3 regions of the Streptomyces sp. NBC_01520 genome follow, and region 2 is predicted to be linked to each of the others. Evidence: riboswitches for the same ligand, from Rfam matches in the RefSeq annotation. Region 2 holds a riboswitch; each other region holds the start of a gene.

Region 1 (6,393 bases), 1.1 Mb from region 2:
GCGGCGGCGAGCACCTCGCCGTCGCCGGTCTCCGCCTCGCCGTTGTCCCCCACCCACGGGATCGCCGTCACGATCACGGCGTCGCAGGTCCGGTCGGCGAGCGCCTCGGCCAGCGCGTACCGGAAGTCCTTGGGGCCCGCCGCCGTGGTGAGGTCGCGGGGCGGTCGCGGGCGCAGCCCCTCGGCCAGGCAGGCGTCGTACGTGAGGAGGCCGAGGGACTCGGAGTTGCCGAGGATCGCCACCCGGGGACCGGCCGGCAGTGGCTGGCCGGCGAGGAGCAGCCCCGCGTCGACCATCTCCGTCACCGTGTCGACGCGGATCACCCCGGCCTGGCGCATCAGGGCGGAGACCGTCGCGTCGGGGATCCGGCTGACCGGCACAGCGTGTCCGGGCGGGGTGGAGCCGCTGTGCCGGGCTCCCTTGACCACGACCACGGGCTTCACCGCGGCGGTCCGGCGCGCGAGCCGGGTGAACTTGCGCGGGTTGCCGAGCGACTCGAGGTAGAGCAGGGCCACGTCGGTGTCCTGGTCCTCGAACCAGTACTGCAGGAAGTCGTTCCCGGAGACGTCGGCGCGGTTGCCCGCCGAGATGAAGGTCGACAGCCCCGCGCCGCGCCGGTACAGGCCGGACAGGACGGCGATGCCGATCGCGCCGGACTGGGTGAAGAGGCCGATGCGCCCGGCCTCGGGCGACTCGGGAGCGAGGGAGGCGTTCAGGCGGACGGAGTCGGAGGTGTTGATGATGCCGAAGGCGTTCGGGCCGATGATCCGCATGCCGTACGAGCGTGCCTGCCGGACCAGTTCGCGCTGCCGTTCCCGTCCCTCGGCACCGCGCTCGGCGTAGCCGGCGGAGAGGACGACGAGGCCCTGGACCCCGTGTTCACCACAGTCGGCGACGGCCTCCGGGACCCGGTCGGCGGGGACGGCGACGATCGCGAGGTCGACCTGTTCGCCGATCTCACCGACGGAGCGGTGCGCGGGGACGCCGTCGACCGTGGCCGTGCCTTCGCCGAAGGACCGGTTCACGGCGTACGTGCGTCCGGTGAAACCGGATCCGAGCAGGTTGCGCAGGACGGTGCGGCCGACTCCGCCTGGCGCGCGCCCGGTGCCGACGACGGCGACGGAGCCGGGGGCCAGCAGCCGCTGCACGGAGCGCGACTCGGCCCGCTGCTCACGACCGCGCTGGACGGCGAGGGACTCGGCGGTCGGTTCCAGGTCGAGCGTGAGGTGGACGGACCCGTCCTCGAAGCTCCGCTGCTGGGTGTATCCGGCATCCCGGAACACCTTGATCATCTTGTTGTTCGCGGGCAGCACCTCGGCGGCGAACCGGCGGATGCCCCGCTCGCGGGCGACCGCCGCGATGTGTTCGAGGAGCGCCGAGGCCACGCCGCGGCCCTGGTGGGCGTCCTGGACGAGGAAGGCGACCTCGGCCTCGTCGGCGGGTGCCGTGGCGGGTCTGCCCTGTTCGTTGATCCGGTCGTAGCGGACGGTGGCGATGAACTCCCCGCCGATCGTGACGGCCAGACCCACCCGGTCGACGTAGTCGTGATGGGTGAAGCGGTGCACGTCCTTGGCCGAGAGACGCGGATACGGGGCGAAGAAGCGGTAGTACTTCGACTCGTCGGAGACCTGCTCGTAGAAGCTGACCAGCCGGTCGGCGTCGTCCGTGGTGATGGGCCTGATCCGCGCGGTGCCACCGTCGCGGAGCACCACGTCCGCCTCCCAGTGATCGGGGTACGCATGGTGCGGACTCTGCTCCGGCGTGGGCTCCATGGGCAAAGCCTACGGCTCGTCGCACCGGTAGCGGAGGGTTCGGTGCGCGGGCACGCTGAGGGGGCCGATCGGCGGTGGCCCGCCGGGCCGGAGGCCGGGCACAGCAGTACGCACTGCATGAGAGACTGGTCTAGACAACCTATTGATACGTGAAGGGCAGAACCAATGGCTGAGCGCCGCGTCAACGTCGGTTGGGCCGAGGGCCTGCACGCCCGCCCCGCTTCCATCTTCGTCCGTGCCGCCACGGCCTCCGGCGTGCCCGTGACGATCGCCAGGGCCGATGGCTCCCCGGTGAACGCCGCGTCCATGCTCGCGGTGCTCGGCCTGGGCGCGCAGGGTGGCGAGGAGATCGTGCTCGCGTCCGAGGCGGACAACTCGGAGGCCGCCCTGGACCGTCTGGCGAAGCTGGTCGCCGAAGGGCTCGAGGAGCTTCCGGAGACCGTCTGAACCGGCCGGCCCGTGCCGGAATTCTTTCTGCGGCAAAGCCGCGGTACCCCTCGGGGTACCGCGGCTTTTCTGTTCACGCAAGGACGGGCGGGCCAGCGGGGAAAATGCCCGGCCGACCCGAATTAGGGCAGCAAAAAGAAAGCCCCTCGACAATTACCTTCTTTGTATACGGTGCAATTGTTAATGGCGGACGCCCGCGGTGTTTACGGCGTGTTGCGAAGCCCTCACCCGGGACGGACCCGCCGCGTTCCCCGGCCGGTCCGTGCGGCGCAGCCGGTGTGCGGCCGTGGCGCGCTCCGCGTGCTGGGCGGCGATCGTCCTGGCCCGTTCCGCGTCGCCGCGTGCCACGGCGTCCACGAGGGCACCGTGCTCGGCCCAGGAGTCGGCAGGGCGGCCCGGCTGATCGACCACGTACATCCAGGCGATCTTGTGCCGGAGCTGGGTGAGCAGCGCGATCAGCGCCGGGCTGCCCGAAGCCTGGGCAAGTGTCTCGTGGAACCAGCCGCCGAGGGAGCGCAGATCCTCCCCCTCACCCCGGCGCACGCGCTCCTGCCCCAGCCTGACCAGGCCGCGGAGCACCTTGAGGTGTGCCTCCGTGCGGCGCTGCGCGGCGCGTGCGGCACCCAGCGGCTCCAGGAGCATCCGCATCTCCAGGAGGTCGGCGGCCTCCTGCTCCGTGGGCTCGGCGACGCAGGCCCCGGCATGCCGACGGGTGACGACGAACCCCTCGGACTCCAGGGTGCGCAGTGCCTCGCGTACCGGGACACGGGAAACCCCGTAGCGACGCGCGAGCACCTCTTCGGTGAGGCGGCTACCACGCTCGAAGCCACCGGAGACGATGTCGTCACGGATTGCCGTGCATACCGAATGCGCGGGAATGCGCATGTCCGAACCTCCGCCTTAATCCCCGCGAAACGCGGCCGATCGACGCCTGTTCTGTGACTCTATTGCAATCCGTCGGAATTTCCGACGGCAGAGCAAAATCCATGCATATCTTCTGACCGGAAATCACTTCCGCGGAGCTTCGGCGCGCCTCCCCCGGTGGTACGACGAAGGCCCCGGCGGGTGCCGGGGCCTTCGTCGTCGCTGCGGGGCGAGGCGGGGTCAGACCTGGACGCCGTGCGCGCGGAGGTAGGCGACGGGGTCCATGTCGGAGCCGTACTCGGGGGTGGTCCGCGCCTCGAAGTGCAGGTGCGGTCCGGTGGAGTTGCCGGTCGAGCCGGACAGGCCTATCTGCTGGCCGGACGTGACGCTCTGACCGACCGAGACGCCGATCGACGAGAGGTGGCCGTACTGGGTGTACGTGCCGTCCGTCATCCGGAGCACGATGTTGTTGCCGTACGCCCCGCCCCAGCCGGCCTCGACGACCGTGCCGGCGCCCACCGCGACGACGGAACTGCCGGACGCGGCCCGGAAGTCCACGCCGGAGTGGCTGCCGGAGGACCAGAGGGCGCCGCCGGACTTGTAGCCGGTGGTCACCTGGGAGCCGGCAACCGGGAGGTGGAAGGCGTTCAGCCGGGCTCGCTCGGCCGCGCGGGCGGCGCGCGCCTTGGCCTCACGGGCCTCGGCCGCACGGGCTTCGGCCTTGCGCTCGGCCTCGGCCTTCGCCCTGGCTGCCGCCTTCGCCTTCGCTTCGGCCTTGGCGGCGAGGTCGGCCTGGTGCTGCTGGGCCTTCGCCTGGGCGGCGATCTGGTCGGCGAGGGTGGAGTCGATCGCGACGGCCTGGGTCAGGCCGGTGCTGCCCGCGGTGGGGGCCTCGGAGTCCGCGGCGAGGGCCGGGGAGGACACACCGCCGATGACGCCGGTGGTGGCCAGAGCCGCGATGCCGGCGACCTGGGCGCTCCTGCGCGTCAGGCGGCTCGGGGCACGGTGCTTCCCGGTGGCACGGGTGAACGCCATGGAGGGGCTGGTCCTTTCCTTCCTTCTCGCCTACCGGGTTAGCTGACGGGTTCGGAGCAGGAAGGTCTCCTACGGACTCCTCCGCCCCGTGCGGGGGCGCAGGCATCCGATTCACCCCAGGGACTTCGTGGGTCCCCGGCTCCCCAGGCTCGCGCCTGACGGGGACTCGGCGATGACTGTCCGGCGCCGCGGACGCGGCATATGTCTGGCGGACAGCCGGGCCGACGCTAGGCCGGGCAGCTTTCCGACGCCAAACGGATCAGGCCTTTTGTCGCACATCCCACAACAGATCGGGCGATATTCCACGCGAACACGGACAAATAGGAGGACCCCGGCGAGAACGTCCTCACCGGGGTCCGGATCTGCTCCGATAGGTCAGCCGCTGACGACCGACACCTCGCCGATGCCGAGCGCCCTGACGGGGTCCGCGATCTGTGCGGCGTCCCCGACGAGGACGGTGACCAGCCGGTCGACGGGGAAGGCGTTGACCACCGCGGCGGTGGCCTCCACCGTGCCGGTCTCGGCCAGGCGGGCGTACAGCTGGGCCTGGTAGTCGTCCGGGAGGTGCTGCTCCATCTGGTCGGCCAGGGTGCCGGCGACGGAGGCGGCCGTCTCGAACTTCAGCGGAGCGACGCCCACGAGGTTCTGCACGGCGGTCTCGCGCTCGGCGTCCGTGAGCCCCTCGGCCGCCAGGGTGCGCAGGACCTTCCAGAGGTCGTCCAGCGCGGGTCCGGTGGACTCCGTGTCCACGGAACCGCTGATGGCGAGCATCGCGGCACCGGTCGCCCCGGAGGCCGATCCGGGTGCGGTCGAGCGCAGCACCTGCCCGAAGGCGCGGACCCCGTAGGTGTAGCCCTTCTCCTCGCGCAGCACCCGGTCCAGCCGGGAGGTGAGGGTGCCTCCCAGGCAGTACGTGCCGAGGACCTGGGCGGGCCACACACTGTCGTGCCGGTCGGCGCCGATCCGGCCGATCAGCAGCTGGGTCTGTACGGCTCCCGGACGGTCGACGATGACCACACGACCGGTGTCGTCCGCGGTGATGGGCGGTACCGGGCGGGACACGGCGGCGTTGCCCGACCAGTCACCGACGGTGTCGGCGAGCAGCTCGTCCAGGTCGACCCCGGTGAGGTCACCGACGATCACGGCCGTCGCGGTGGACGGGCGGACATGCGCGTCGTAGAAGGCACGTACGGCCGCGGCGTCGATGCGGCGCACCGTCTCCTCGGTCCCCTGGCGCGGTCGCGACATCCGCGCCGTCTCGGGGAAGAGCTCCTTGGAGAGCTGCTTGGCGGCGCGGCGGGCCGGGTTGGCCTGCTCGTGCGGGATCTCGTCGAGCCGGTTGCCCACCAGGCGCTCCACCTCGCTCTCGGTGAAGGCCGGGGCCCGCAGCGCCTCGGCGACCAGGCCGAGCGCCTTGGCCAGCCGGGAGACCGGGACCTCCAGGGAGACCCGGACACCCGGGTGGTCGGCGTGCGCGTCGAGCGTGGCACCGCAGCGCTCCAGCTCGGCGGCGAACTCCTCGGCGGAGCGCTTGTCCGTTCCCTCGGACAGCGCACGCGCCATGATCGTGGCCACGCCGTCCAGGCCCTCGGGCTCGGTGTCCAGGGGGGCGTCCAGGAAGATCTCCACGGCGACGACCTGCTGGCCGGGGCGGTGGCAGCGCAGGACGGTCAGGCCGTTGGGCAGAGCGCCGCGCTCGGGCGCGGGGAAGGCCCAGGGCCTGGCCTCGCCTGCGGTCGGCTGCGGGTGGTACTCCATCGCTACTCCAGTCACGGCGGCGTCGCTCACTTGTCGGCCCCCTCGGGCGCGTCGGTGCCGTCCGTCTCGTCGGCGTCGACCGGCTCGTACACCAGGACGGCACGGTTGTCGGGACGCAGATGCGCCCGGGCGGCCTCCTGGACCTCCTGGGCGGTGACGTCGAGCACCCGCCCCACCGCGGTCAGGGCGAGCTGCGGGTCACCGAACAGCACGGCGTACCGGCACAGTTCGTCGGCGCGGCCCGCGACCGTACCGAGCCGGTCCAGCCACTCCCGCTCCAACTGGGCCTGTGCCCGTTCCATTTCCTCGGGCGTGGGGCCCTCGGCGGCGAACCGGGCGAGCTCCTCGTCGACGGCCGTCTCGATCTGCGGCACCTCGACGCCACCGGACGTCTTGACGTCCAGCCAGCCCAGCGAGGGTGCTCCGGAGAGCCGGAGCAGCCCGAATCCGGCGGCCACCGCCGTACGGTCGCGGCGGACCAGGCGGTTGTGCAGGCGGGACGACTCGCCGCCGCCCA
Region 2 (6,393 bases):
CGCCACGGGCACGTACACGGCCCCGGTCTTCGAGACCTCCGGCTACGGAACGGCCGACACGGGCGCCTACGACGCCACCGCCTGGAACACCGGCGCCACGCCCGAGACCACGGCGTACGCACCCGAACAGACGTCGTATCCCGCATACGAACACCAGGCTGCTCCCTACGAGTCGTACGAGACGGCCGAGTTCGTACCCCAGGAACACCTGGACGCGACCGACACCGGGACCGCGGAGGCGGAGGCCGACTCGCAGGCGGAGGCCGCCGCGTACGACGCGGCCGATCCGTACGCCCCGTACAACCCGGACCTCGACCACGGCCCGGCCGGCGTGCACGACGCGGTCACCGAGATCGCGGACGTCATCGACGTGACTGCGTCCCACGCCCCCTCCGGGGCCCGCCCCGTGGGCCGTTCCGCCCAGCGCGGCGGCAGCCGCGGCCGGCGTCGCACTCCGGCGAAGCGCTCCGCGCTCCTCACCGTCGCCGTTCCCTCCGCCTGCGTGATGAGCGTCGCGGGCATCGCGGCGGCTTCCGTGAGCGGCGTCGGCGGTGCCGAGGAGCAGAAGGACGACACCACGTCCATGGCGGCCGCCGACACGGTCAAGCCGGCCGTCGCCAACAACGAGCTGGACACCCAGCTCGCCGCCCTCAGCGCCGACGCCGAGAACTTCGCCGACCGTGCCAGCCGCACCCAGGAGCGCATCGACCTGAAGGAGCGTCAGGCCGCCGAGAAGAAGAAGCGCGACGAGGAGGCCGCACGCCGCGAGGCGGCACGCCCCAAGTTCGCCCTGCCGGTCAACCAGCACGGCCTCAGCGCCTACTACGGCCAGGCGGGCGTGAACTGGATGTCCGCGCACACCGGCATCGACTTCCCCGTGGGTCTCGGCACTCCGGTGATGGCGGCGACCGACGGCACCGTCCGCACGCAGCTGAACAGCGCCTACGGGAACATGGTGATCGTCACCGCGGCCGACGGCACCGAGACCTGGTACTGCCACCTCAGCGCCGCGAAGATCCGTTCCGGCACGGTCAAGGCCGGTGACGTCATCGCGTACTCGGGAGACTCGGGCAACTCCACCGGCCCGCACCTGCACTTCGAGGTACGGCCCGGCGGCGGCGCGTCGATCGACCCGCTGGCGTGGCTCCGCAGCCACGGCCTCAATCCGAACTGAGCCCTGAGCTCAAGGGCCCGGGCACGAACCCGGGCCCTTGAGCCGCACCCTGAACGATCCGGACCCGCGCCCGGACGAAGACGCCCGGCACCGTCCGGACCCGCGTCGGCCTCTTCGTGGCCCGCGCCCGGTCGAAAGCCCGGGCCCCGTCCGGGCCCGGGCGAGCGGCCCTACAGCTTCTCGACCGGCGCGTACCGCAGCAGCAGCTTCTTCGGGCGCTCGTCGCCGAAGTCGACCGTGGCCTTCGCCTGGTCGCCGAAGCCCTCGACGGCCGTCACCGTGCCCAGGCCGAACTGGTCGTGCGTGACCCGGTCCCCCGCCACCAGGGTGACCACCGGCTTGTCCGCGGTACGCCGGGTCGCGAAGCCCGACGGCCCCGACCTGGCGCGCGAGGAGGACAGCGACGAGGTGATCCCCGACGTCGGTCCCGCCGGAGCCGCCATCGGCCCCTTGCGCTTCCACTCCAGGTGCTGGTCCGGGATCTCCTCCAGGAACCGCGACGGCGGGTTGTACGAGGGCTGTCCCCAGGCGCTGCGCATGGAGGCCCGGGTCAGATACAGCCGCTCGCGCGCCCGGGTGATGCCCACGTAGGCGAGCCGGCGCTCCTCCTCCAGCTCCTTCGCCTGACCCAGCGCGCGCATGTGCGGGAAGACGCCGTCCTCCATGCCGGTCAGGAACACCACCGGGAATTCGAGGCCCTTGGCGGTGTGCAGCGTCATCAGCGTGACGACACCGGAGCCGTCCTCGTCCTCGTCGGGGATCTGATCGGCGTCGGCGACGAGCGCGACCTTCTCCAGGAACTCGGCGAGCGTGCCCGCGCCCTCCTCCTCCGCCCGCTCCTGCTCGAACTCGAGGGCGACGGCGGCGAGCTCCTGAAGGTTCTCGATGCGGGTCTCGTCCTGCGGGTCGGTGGACGCCTGGAGTTCGGCGAGATAGCCGGTCCGCTCCATGACGGCCTCCAGCACGACCGCCGGTCCGGCGCCGGACTCCACGATCGTGCGGAGCTCCTCCATCAGCGTGTTGAACCGCTTCACGGCGTTCGACGAACGGGCCGCCATGCCGTACGCCTCGTCGACGCGGCGCAGCGCCTGCGGGAAGGAGATCTTCTCGCGCAGCGACAGGGCGTCGATCATCGCCTCGGCCCGGTCGCCGATGCCCCGCTTCGGCACGTTGAGGATGCGTCGCAGCGGGACGGTGTCCTCGGGGTTGGAGAGGACCCGGAGGTAGGCCAGGACGTCCCTGACCTCCTTGCGCTCGTAGAAGCGCACTCCGCCGACGACCTTGTAGGGCAGCCCCACGCGGATGAAGATCTCTTCGAAGACACGGGACTGGGCGTTCGTGCGGTAGAAGACGGCTACGTCGCCCGCCTTCGCGTCCCCGGCGTCCGTCAGCCGGTCGATCTCGTCGGCGACGAACTGCGCCTCGTCGTGCTCGGTGTCGGCGACGTAGCCGGTGATCCGGGTGCCGGCGCCCGCGTTCGTCCAGAGGTTCTTGGGACGGCGGCTCTCGTTGCGCTCGATGACGGCGTTGGCCGCGGACAGGATCGTCTGCGTGGAGCGGTAGTTCTGCTCCAGCATGATCGTCGTCGCGTCCGGGTAGTCCTCCTCGAACTGGAGGATGTTGCGGATGGTCGCTCCGCGGAAGGCGTAGATCGACTGGTCCGCGTCACCGACGACGCACAGCTCACCCGGGGCGTCGGCCTCGCCCGCCGGGCCGACCAGCTCGCGTACGAGGGTGTACTGCGCGTGGTTGGTGTCCTGGTACTCGTCGACCATCACGTGCCGGAAGCGGCGGCGGTAGTGCTCGGCGACGTCGGGGAACGCCTGCAGCAGGTGGACCGTCGTCATGATGATGTCGTCGAAGTCCAGGGCGTTGGCCTCGCGCAGCCGTGCCTGGTAGAGCGCGTAGGCCTGGGCCAGCGTCTTCTCGAACCCGTCGGCTGCCTGACCGGCGAAGGTCTCCTCGTCGATCAGTTCGTTCTTCAGGTTCGAGACCTTCGCCGTGAACGACTTCGGCGGGTAGCGCTTCGGGTCGAGGTCCAGATCGCGGCAGACCAGCGCCATCAGCCGCTTGGAGTCGGCGGCGTCGTAGATCGAGAACGACGAGGTGAAGCCGAGGAGCTTGGACTCGCGGCGCAGGATCCGCACGCACGCGCTGTGGAAGGTCATGACCCACATGGCGTTGGCGCGCGGCCCGACGAGCTGCTCGACGCGCTCCTTCATCTCACCGGCGGCCTTGTTGGTGAAGGTGATCGCCAGGATCTGGCCCGGGTGCACCCCGCGCTCGGCCAGCAGGTGGGCGATCCGGTGGGTCAGCACGCGGGTCTTGCCCGAACCCGCCCCGGCGACGATGAGCAGCGGAGAACCCGCGTGCACGACGGCGGCGCGCTGCTCGGTGTTCAGCCCGTCGAGCAGCGCGGCGGAGTCGACGACCGGGCGCGGGGCGCCGTCGCGGTAGTACGCGTCACGCGGCGGCGGGGGCGTGTCGAAGACGTCCTCGAACAGCCCCTCCGGCACCGCTTCGGGCGCGTGGCCCTCGGGGGGCGGCGGGGGGCCTTCGTCCGCTTGCTGGAGGCCGGTCAGGAAACTGTCGTCAAAGAGGCTGCTCATCGCCTGCCGAGTCTAGGGCCTCTCGTGCGGATGATGCCGGGCTCACGGGATCTGGCACGCACGTCTGCGGCGCTGTCGTCAATCACCAACGCTCCGCGTCGCCTCAGTCCTCCGCCTTGCTGCACGCACCGGACCCCGCTCCCTGACCCGGCCTGATCCAGACGGAAGACCCTGGGCCGCCGCACCGACAGCCCGGGGCCGCATTCCGCACGAGGGCAGCAATCCGTACGCGTACGGAGACGGTCCGCGCACGGTGCGTAGGAATCCTGGGTCCGTCGCCGCCCCGTGGGCAGCCGGTCCGAAAAGGTCACGGAAATGTATCGGGCATATCGAACATCAACCTTCACAGGGACACCACGGGTTGGTTAGCGTGCTCGACGGGTGACCCGTCACCGCTTCGAGGCGACCCACGCCACGCGGGCACCCCCGCCGAATCCGTGCCGCCCTCGCGGGAGCCGGAACCGGGGACCCACACGCAGCACCGGGGTGAATCGGTCCTCTCCCCAGGACCGTAGGGCAGCCTTCCGTTCCGCCCGAACCCGACAGCTAACCCGGTAGGCGGTCCACGGAAGGAGATGCCGGCCTTGGCATCGCATCGCAAGCCGCGCACGCGGGTGCGCACCACCACCCCTGCCGTCGGCCTCACGACGGCGGCGCTGGCCTCCGTCACCCTGCTCTCGACGCAGAGCGCGACGGCCGCCCCGGCGGAGCCCAAGCCCAGCATCGAGGAAGTGCAGAAGAAGGTGGACGACCTGTACCGCCAGGCAGGCACGGCGACGCAGGAGTACAACAAGGCGAAGACCGCGTCCACGCAGCAGCGCTCCAAGGTCGACGCGCTGCTGGAGGCCGCGGCCAAGCGGGCCGACAAGCTCAACGAGACGCGCCGGGAGCTGGGCCACTACGCGGCGGCCCAGTACCGCGGCGGTGCGATCGCCCCGACGGCGACGTTCTTCCTCGCGGACGACCCGCAGGCGTACTTCGACCAGGACCAGCTGATGGCGCGGATGACCAGCCAGCAGCAGAAGGCGGTCGCCGACTTCCGTACGCAGCAGGGCGAGGCCGCGGCGAAGCGGGTCGAGGCGACGAAGAGCCTGGAGACGCTCACCGAGTCGCAGGCCACTCTGCGCACCAGCAAGCAGCAGGTGCAGAACAAGCTGACCGAGGCCCGCTCGCTGCTGTCGAAACTGACCGCCGAGGAGAAGGCGCGCCTCGCGGAGCTGGAGCGCAAGAAGGAGGCGGAGGCCGAGCGCAAGGCGAAGGAGCTCGCCCGCCAGCAGGCTGCCGCGAAGGCCGAGGCCGACCGGGCGGCCGAGGAGGCGGCCGCGAAGGAGGAAGAGGCGGGCTCCGGCACCGGAACGGGCGGCGACACGGACTCCGACAGCGGTTACGCGGCCAAGGCCGACAAGGTCCTGGCCTTCGCCCGGGCCCAGATCGGCAAGCCGTACGTCTGGGGGGCGACGGGCCCGGCCTCGTACGACTGCTCCGGTCTCACCCAGGCCGCCTGGAAGGCCGCGGGCGTCACCCTGCCCAGGACGACCTGGGACCAGGTGGAGGTCGGCACCCGGGTGGCCACGGCGGATCTGCAGCCGGGCGACCTGGTCTTCTTCTACGACGACATCAGCCACGTCGGCATCTACAAGGGTGACGGCATGATGATCCACGCGCCGAAGCCCGGTGCGAACGTCCGCGAGGAGTCGATCTACTACATGCCGATCTACGGCAGCGTGCGCCCGGCGTAACGCGCGGGCGCGCGAAGGGCGGGCGTACGGGTCGTACGCCCGCCCCGCCCGGACGAGACCGCACTGCCCACGTACAGCGGCCGGCTCAGGTCCGGAGCATGGCTCAGGTCCGGAGCATGGCTCAGGTCCAGAGCATGGCTCAGGCCCGGAGTGCGGCTCAGGTCCAGAGCATGGCTCAGGTCCAGAGCGTGGCGATGAAGATGTTGGCGACCGTCAGCCCGCCGACGGCTGCGAACGCGCCCTTGCCGGCCTTCTCCTCGTCCCGCTTCACGTACACGAGCGCCAGGATCACGATCAGGACCAGCAGCTTGACGCCGATCTTGACGTTGTTCACCGTCTGGTCGTCGGCCTGGTTGAGCCCGACGAGGGCGATGCCCGTGACCAGCATGGTCAGCGCCCCGTGCAGCATGGCCGGCACGAAGCGCGCGGTGCCCGCCCCCATGGCCTTCATCTGGGTCAGGAAGCCGCCCAGCAGGGAGGCGATACCGATGATGTGCAGAGCCACGAAGACATTGATGAGTACGTCCATGGCCGCAGCCTAGCCGCGGGCATATCACCACTCTTCGGCCAGGTAGGACTTCCTTACGAGTTCGCTCGCACCTGGTGCGAATTGCCGGACTCAGGTTGATTTTCCCGATCATTCGACGAGACCGAAACGTCACATCGAGCCAATAGCTGTCATTACGACTCTTCCCTGTGCCTCGGGTTTAGCGTCCCTCCCAGGTGACCGATTCTTCACCGCCGACCCGTACCGGGGCGGCACCCCGGTCGCCCCGCCGGGAGATCCGGCGGCGGGCCACTCCCCCTTATTCCGGTGGCCCGCCGTCGGACTCCCGGCGGGCCCGCAGGTATTCCCCGGCGGGCAGTCGAA
Region 3 (6,393 bases), 2.3 Mb from region 2:
GGCGGCGCTGGAGCGGTTCACGGACTGGGCCGCCACGCAGACCGACGACCGGCTTTCGGTGCTGTTCACCCCGTGGGGCGAGGGGCTCGTCCGGTCCTGGTACCGGCGGGCGATCGTGGAACTGTCGAGGCTGCCGCACGTCGGGCGGGTCGCCATCCAGACCAATCTGAGTGCCCGTACCGGCTGGCTGACCGGCGCCGAGCGCGACAAGGTCGCCCTGTGGTGCACGTATCACCCGGGCCAGACACCGTACGACCGGTTCCTCGGCAGGTGCCGGGAGCTGTCGGACCTCGGGGTGCGGTACAGCGTGGGCGTCGTGGGGCTGGACGACCATCTGGCGGAGGCCCGACGGCTGCGGGCCGCGCTGCCCGACGAGGTGTACCTCTGGATCAACGCCGCCGAGGGGCACACCTACACGGACGAGGAGGCCGACCGGTGGACGGCCCTGGACCCGCTGTTCCCGTACAGCAGGCACCCGCACCGTTCGGCGGGGCTGCCGTGCCGGACGGGCGAGTCGGTCATCTCGGTGGACGGCGAGGGGACGGTGCGGCGCTGCCACTTCGTCCGGGCCGAACTGGGCAACCTCTACGACGGCAGCTACCGGCGCTCCCTCGGGCCACGCGGCTGCCCGGCCGAGGTGTGCGACTGCCACATCGGCTACGTGCACCTGGAGACACTGCCCCTGTACGACATCTTCGCGGGCGGTGTCCTGGAGCGGATACCTGCCCGCCCGCAGACCGTACCCGCCCGCGGGCAGGCCCTCACGCTGTCACCGGTCAGGCTCGCGGAGGGGCGCCCGGACCTGCCGGACGTCGCACCATGAAGACGTCGACCGGGTCCTGGGCCTCCACGACGAATCCGTGACGCTCGTAGATCCGGCGGGCGGCGCTGCCGCGCAGGACGTTCAGCCGCACGGTCACACCCTCCCGGTCGGTGTCCGCGAGCACCGTGCGCAGCACGGCTGATCCGAGCCCCCGGCCCTGGTGGTGCGGGGCCAGGTAGAAGTGCTCCAGCAGCTTCCCGTCGTCGTCGGGCCGGACGGTGACGCATCCCGCGAACTCACCGCCGGCCAGGACGAGGGAGGTGTGGCGGGTGGAGAACGAGTCCCGCAGCCGCTGCCGCACCCGGTGCTCGTCGTAGCGGCCGAGGCGTTCCAGGTCCGCGCGCATGACGACGGCCCGCAGCTCCGCGACCGCCTCGACGTCCGTGGCCCGCGCGGCGCGCAGCACCCACTCCGCGCCGGGCAGGGGCGACGGGCCGGTCCGTACGGAGGCCGCCGGGACCGCACCGTCCGTCAGGGGGCTCACAACGGGAGCAGGTCGGGGCGCTTGGCCTCGACGTGGTCGCCGGAGGACTCGCCGCGCAGACGTCGTCCGATCCACGGCACGAGATACTCACGCGCCCAGTGGATGTCGTCGCGCCGCACCTCGAGTGTCCCGCGCTGTGCCTGTGGCGGCCACGTCTGGTCGGGGTCGGCCGGTACCTCGAGTCCCAGGACCTGGGCGGCGCGCAGCGCGACCCTGGTGTGGCCCTCGGGCGACAGGTGCAGCCGGTCGTCGTCCCAGGCGCGGCGGTCCTGCACGGAGCGCAGCGACCACAGGTCCAGGACCGGGCAGTCGTAGCGGTCGGCGATGGACCGGACATGGGCGGTGTACGTGGCGATCTTGCCGCGCAGGTGCCGGAGTACGGGGACGTGACGGGTGTCGAAGCCGGTGGTGACCATGACGGTGCCGACCGCCTGCGTCAGTTCGGCGACCGCGCGCTCGAAGCGTTCCGCCACGTCGTCAGGGTCGGAGCCGGGCCGGATGATGTCGTTGCCGCCCGCGCAGAAGCTCACCAGATCCGGTGCCAGCTCCTTGGCGCGGGGGACCTGCTCCTCGACTACCTGGTCGAGGAGGCGTCCGCGTACGGCGAGATTGGCGTACCGGAAGTTCCCGTGCGGGCCGTCCGTGGGACCTGCCGCCGCTCCGGGGACCGGGAGCTGGTCCGCGAGGAGGACCGCGAACCGGTCCGCCCAGCCGAGGAGCCTCCCGTCGGGGCCGGGGTCCCCGACGCCTTCGGTGAAGCTGTCGCCGATCGCTGCGTACGACCCGATGATGCCTCGTTGTGTGTTTCTCGAATCGTCTGCCACAAGGGCATATCCTGCACCTTCGAATGTGACCTACGCGACCGTAATAAGGGGTTGACGGGTGGTGAGAAAGACCACCCGGTCAGGTTTTGGTAAAGCCGGAATAAGAAGAGGGGCGGTGCACCGCCGCGCACCGCACCGCCCCTCTTCTTCGCGTCATTCGGGGACGCTCACCTGAAGTCGCTCACCCGAAGGTGTCGGACGGAGCCGCTCAGATGGAGACGCCGTGCGAGCGCAGGTACGCGATCGGGTCGACGTCGGAGCCGTAGCTCGGGCCGGTGCGGACCTCGAAGTGGAGGTGCGGGCCGGTGGAGTTGCCGGTGGAGCCGGAGAGGCCGATCTGCTGGCCGCCGGTGACGGTCTGGCCGGCGGAGACACCGAGCGAGGACAGGTGGGCGTACTGGGAGTACATGCCGTCGCTGTGCTGGATGACGACCTCGTTGCCGTACGAACCGCTCCACCCGGCGGAGACCACGGTGCCGGGGCCGATGGACCGGACGCCGGTGCCGGAGGCGGCCTGGAAGTCGGAGCCCGTGTGGTAGCCGCTGGACCAGCTGGCGCCGGAGGCACGGTACTGGGTGGTGACGTTGGCGTCGGCGACCGGGGCGGCCCAGCCGGAGCTGTTGCCCTCGGAAGCGGCGGCGGAGTCGGAGGTGTCGGCGGTGTCGGTCGCCGTCGCGGCCTTCTCGACCGGGGCGGCGGCCTTGGGCGCCGACTCGGCCTTCGAGGAGGTCGCCTCGGACGGCGCGGCCTTGGGCGCGGACTGCGCGGCCGAACCGGACGCCTTGGCACCGAGGGTCAGCTTCATGCCCGGGAAGATCAGGCTCGGGTTGTCGCCGACGACGTCGCGGTTGTCCTTGTACAGCTTCTCCCAGCCGCCCTTGAGCTTCTGGTCGGCCGCTATCTTCGACAGGTAGTCGCCGGAGACCACGGAATAGGTCTTCGGGGCGCTCTTCTTCTTCGCCACGGAGGCGGCGGGCGCGCCGTGGGCGGCGCTCGCGGCGGACTTGGCGGCAGGCGCGGCCTGCTCCGCAGCATGGGCGCCGGTGGCGCCGATCAGCGGAAGGGCGAGAACGGCGCCGCCGGTCCCGGCGGCGAGGACGCCTCGGGTGATCGGGCCGGTCTTCGTACGACGGTGCTTACCCTTTGCGGGCATGGGGAATTCCTCTCCGGCGCCTACGAGGTGAGCTGTCGGGTGCGGACTGGAGATGCCCGGCCGCGCTGGACGCGGCTTGACCCCGAGCCGTTCCGGATCCCTCCGGTCGGCGGCTTACCTGGTTCCCCCGCTCCTGCCACACGTTGGTCGGTGCGGATTCCGGGCGGCGGCAGGATTAGGCGTTCCGTCCGGATTGACCGTGACCGTAAGCGAGCCAGGACGCCGGGAACAAGCCGTCGGTTGCGAACCGGAATCCGCTCTTCATTTCCCGCCGAGAATTACGGTCACACTCCGTGGATTACGGATCTTGCCTTTCCGCGCGGCGTCCGGAATACCCGTCCACGGTTCCGCCACACACCGTCACGGATATGATCCCGCTCACCTACCAAGCCCCATCTCCCATACAAGCGGGGCATGTTCTGCTAAATGCACCAATACGGACATTGCTCGATTTCATCCTCTTCCGCGCCGCCTCGAAAACAGGACGGCGACCGAGACGGTTGCCCGATGAACGCATGTCGTATCGTCGCGAGCGTGGCCTCGTCGGCGAGCCGCGCCGACGCCAGACACTCCAGGAGTCCTTGTGACGCAGCTGCCAGAGGTTCCGTCGACCGACACCGAGCTGACCGGTGTCCGTAATTTCCGCGATGTGGGCGGACTCCCGACCGCGGACGGCGGGAAGGTCCGGCACGGGCGCCTCTACCGCAGCGGACACCTGGCGCACGCCACCGAGGCGGACGCGGCCTTCCTCACCGGCCTCGGCCTGCACACGGTCTTCGACTTCCGCAACGCGGCGGACCACAAGCTCGACGGTCATGACGTGGAACTGCCCGGCGTCCGGAATGTCAGCATTCCACTCTCCGACCCGGCCGACGGCGCCGAGTTCTGGCGGCTCGTGCGTGACGGGAACATCCAGCAGCTGCGATCGATCCTCGCCGACGGCAGGGGGACGGACCGCATGATCGCCTCGTACCGGTCGATCATCAGGGACCGCACGGCCGAGCACAGCCGGGTGCTGCACGCACTGGCCGAGGACAGCGTGCCCGCGCTGATGCACTGCGCCGCGGGCAAGGACCGGGCCGGCCTGTCGATCGCGATCTCACTGCTGGCCGTCGGTGTCGAGAAGGAGGCCATCGAGGCCGACTACCTGAAGTCCAACGACGCGCACCGCCGCTACAAGGTGCGGCGCAGCGACACCTCTTCGGCGGGGATGTCGGACGAGGTGATGGAACTGCTCAATCCGCTGTTCGGCGCGCACTCCGACTACCTCGACGCCGCGTTCACGGCGATCGAGGAGACCTGGGGCAACACGGACCGCTACCTCACGGAGGGCCTGAAGCTGACCCCCGCGACCCGCGAGAAGCTGCGCGAGCGCCTGGTCGAGGGCGCATAGGACCGACCCGGGGGCGGCCGGCCCCATGCGGACCGACCCGGGGGCGGCCGGCCCCATGCGGACCGGCCCGGGGGCGGCCGGCCCTCGCCCGTCGCGCCGGATGGGTCAGCCTTTACCCGCCACGGTGAACAGGATGAAGAGGAAGGCCGCGACGACGTGTCCGGCCACCAGGTAGGCGAAGAGCCGGATGACCACGCCGCGGGGCATCTTCCGCTCCTGCGTGTCCTTACCCTCGGGCCTGCGCGGAGTGAGCGGGTCATAGTTGGATGAATCAGACATGACGGTCCTCTCTTTCGACCGCTCGGGCCGAGGGAACGAAGGGTCTACGGGGCGGGGCGGGGTTCACCCGCGGTGGACCTCGCCGCCCAGGCACAGCTCGGCGGCAGGGCTCTGCAACAGCGTGTGGACGAAGAGCAGCCGCACACCCCCGCGGTCGAGCGCGGCGATCCGGTGCGGGGTGAGCGAGTCGAAGTGCGCACTGTCACCGGGGTCGAGGTCGTGCACGGTCTCCCCCAGGGCCACCCGCAGCCGTCCGTCGAGGACGTACAGCCATTCCTCGCCGGGATGGACGCGTACGAGATCGCTCTGGGCTCCGTACGGGACGCTCACCCGCAGCGCCTGCATGGCACGGCCCGAGGCTCCGGCCTGGTGGTACAGCCAGCCGTCGGCCTCCGCGCCACCACCGCCTGCGGGACCACCTGACGCACCACCGGAAGAACCCCGGGAGATACCCGCGGGAGAGGCTCCACCGGAAGCCCCTCCGAAGGGGATCCCTCCGAACGGTCCTCGCGTCGACCCGCCGACGGCACCGCCACGGACGATCGCGTCACGCTCGGGCGGCATCTCACCGAGGAGCTCGGAGACCGTCGTACCATAGATGCGGGCAAGTCCGAGCAGCATGGGCAGCGAGGGCTGCCTGCGGCCCGTTTCGAGCCGGGAGAGATGGGCCGGGGAGAGCCCGGCCCGCCCGGCGGCGGTCTCCAGGGTGAGACCCCGGTTGCGGCGCAGGTCACGCAGACGCGGCGCGACCCCCGGCAGCTCGTCGGCCACCCCTCCTTCGGGAGCATTCATGTTTCCATTGAGCCAGGATCTTTCCTCTCAGGCAAACTTCTTGCCTGAGAGGTAAAAAGCGGTAGGACCCCGTGGAGCGGCCCGGCGGAGCAGCCGTGCTCACCGGTTGGCGACCGCCTGTTTCACCAGGGTCCTGCCGAAGTCCCACATCAGCCCGCCCCCGCTGTGCGCGTCGTCCATGACGGCCGTGAAGGCGGTCACGAAGCGGTCCACCTCCCGCTCCCCGATGACCAGCGGCGGAATCAGCTTGATCACTTCCAGATGGTCGCCGGAGACCTGCGTGAGGATGCGGTGCTTCTGCAGCAGCGGCACCACCACCATCTGCGCGAAGAGACCCTTCCGGGCGGCCTGGAGCATGGTCCAGCGGCTGCGGAGCTTCAGCGAGGAGGGCCGGCCGAACTCGATGCCGATCATCAGGCCCCGCCCGCGGACCTCGTGCAGCAGCTCGTAGCGGCCGACGAGTGCCGCGAGCCGCTCCCGCAGCAGGTCACCGGTGCGGCGGGCGTTCGCGACCGTCTCCTCGTCCTCCATCACGGCGAGCACCGCGAGCCCGGCCGCCATGGCCTGGGCGTTCGATCCGAAGCTCGCGGAGTGGACGAGGACCCGGTCCATGGAAGAGTAGACGCGCTTGAAGATCCAGTCCTT

Evidence for each region. A riboswitch is a leader RNA that binds a small molecule or an ion and turns the genes downstream of it on or off. The one in region 2 is predicted to bind cyclic di-AMP.
Region 1: another riboswitch for cyclic di-AMP. It lies ahead of OG524_RS27485 (M23 family metallopeptidase); the one in region 2 lies ahead of OG524_RS22395 (NlpC/P60 family protein).
Region 3: another riboswitch for cyclic di-AMP. It lies ahead of OG524_RS32715 (peptidoglycan DD-metalloendopeptidase family protein); the one in region 2 lies ahead of OG524_RS22395 (NlpC/P60 family protein).

The regions. Positions count from the first base shown of each region.
Region 1 is NZ_CP109404.1:6,037,521-6,043,913, reverse strand. Features, by position in the region: gene OG524_RS27500 (GNAT family N-acetyltransferase) at 1-1,772, opposite strand, end outside; gene OG524_RS27495 (HPr family phosphocarrier protein) at 1,938-2,219, shown strand; gene OG524_RS27490 (GntR family transcriptional regulator) at 2,400-3,104, opposite strand; gene OG524_RS27485 (M23 family metallopeptidase) at 3,324-4,118, opposite strand; cyclic di-AMP (ydaO/yuaA leader) riboswitch at 4,132-4,300, opposite strand; gene OG524_RS27480 (M16 family metallopeptidase) at 4,494-5,876, opposite strand; gene OG524_RS27475 (M16 family metallopeptidase) at 5,903-6,393, opposite strand, start outside.
Region 2 is NZ_CP109404.1:4,896,978-4,903,370, reverse strand. Features, by position in the region: gene OG524_RS22405 (peptidoglycan DD-metalloendopeptidase family protein) at 1-1,174, shown strand, start outside; gene pcrA (DNA helicase PcrA) at 1,345-3,783, opposite strand; cyclic di-AMP (ydaO/yuaA leader) riboswitch at 4,201-4,360, shown strand; gene OG524_RS22395 (NlpC/P60 family protein) at 4,359-5,522, shown strand; gene OG524_RS22390 (hypothetical protein) at 5,698-6,051, opposite strand.
Region 3 is NZ_CP109404.1:7,245,970-7,252,362, reverse strand. Features, by position in the region: gene OG524_RS32730 (STM4011 family radical SAM protein) at 1-823, shown strand, start outside; gene OG524_RS32725 (GNAT family N-acetyltransferase) at 777-1,247, opposite strand; gene OG524_RS32720 (SGNH/GDSL hydrolase family protein) at 1,304-2,131, opposite strand; gene OG524_RS32715 (peptidoglycan DD-metalloendopeptidase family protein) at 2,340-3,284, opposite strand; cyclic di-AMP (ydaO/yuaA leader) riboswitch at 3,289-3,460, opposite strand; gene OG524_RS32710 (tyrosine-protein phosphatase) at 3,868-4,677, shown strand; gene OG524_RS32705 (DUF6126 family protein) at 4,783-4,956, opposite strand; gene OG524_RS32700 (helix-turn-helix domain-containing protein) at 5,020-5,748, opposite strand; gene OG524_RS32695 (aspartate aminotransferase family protein) at 5,848-6,393, opposite strand, start outside.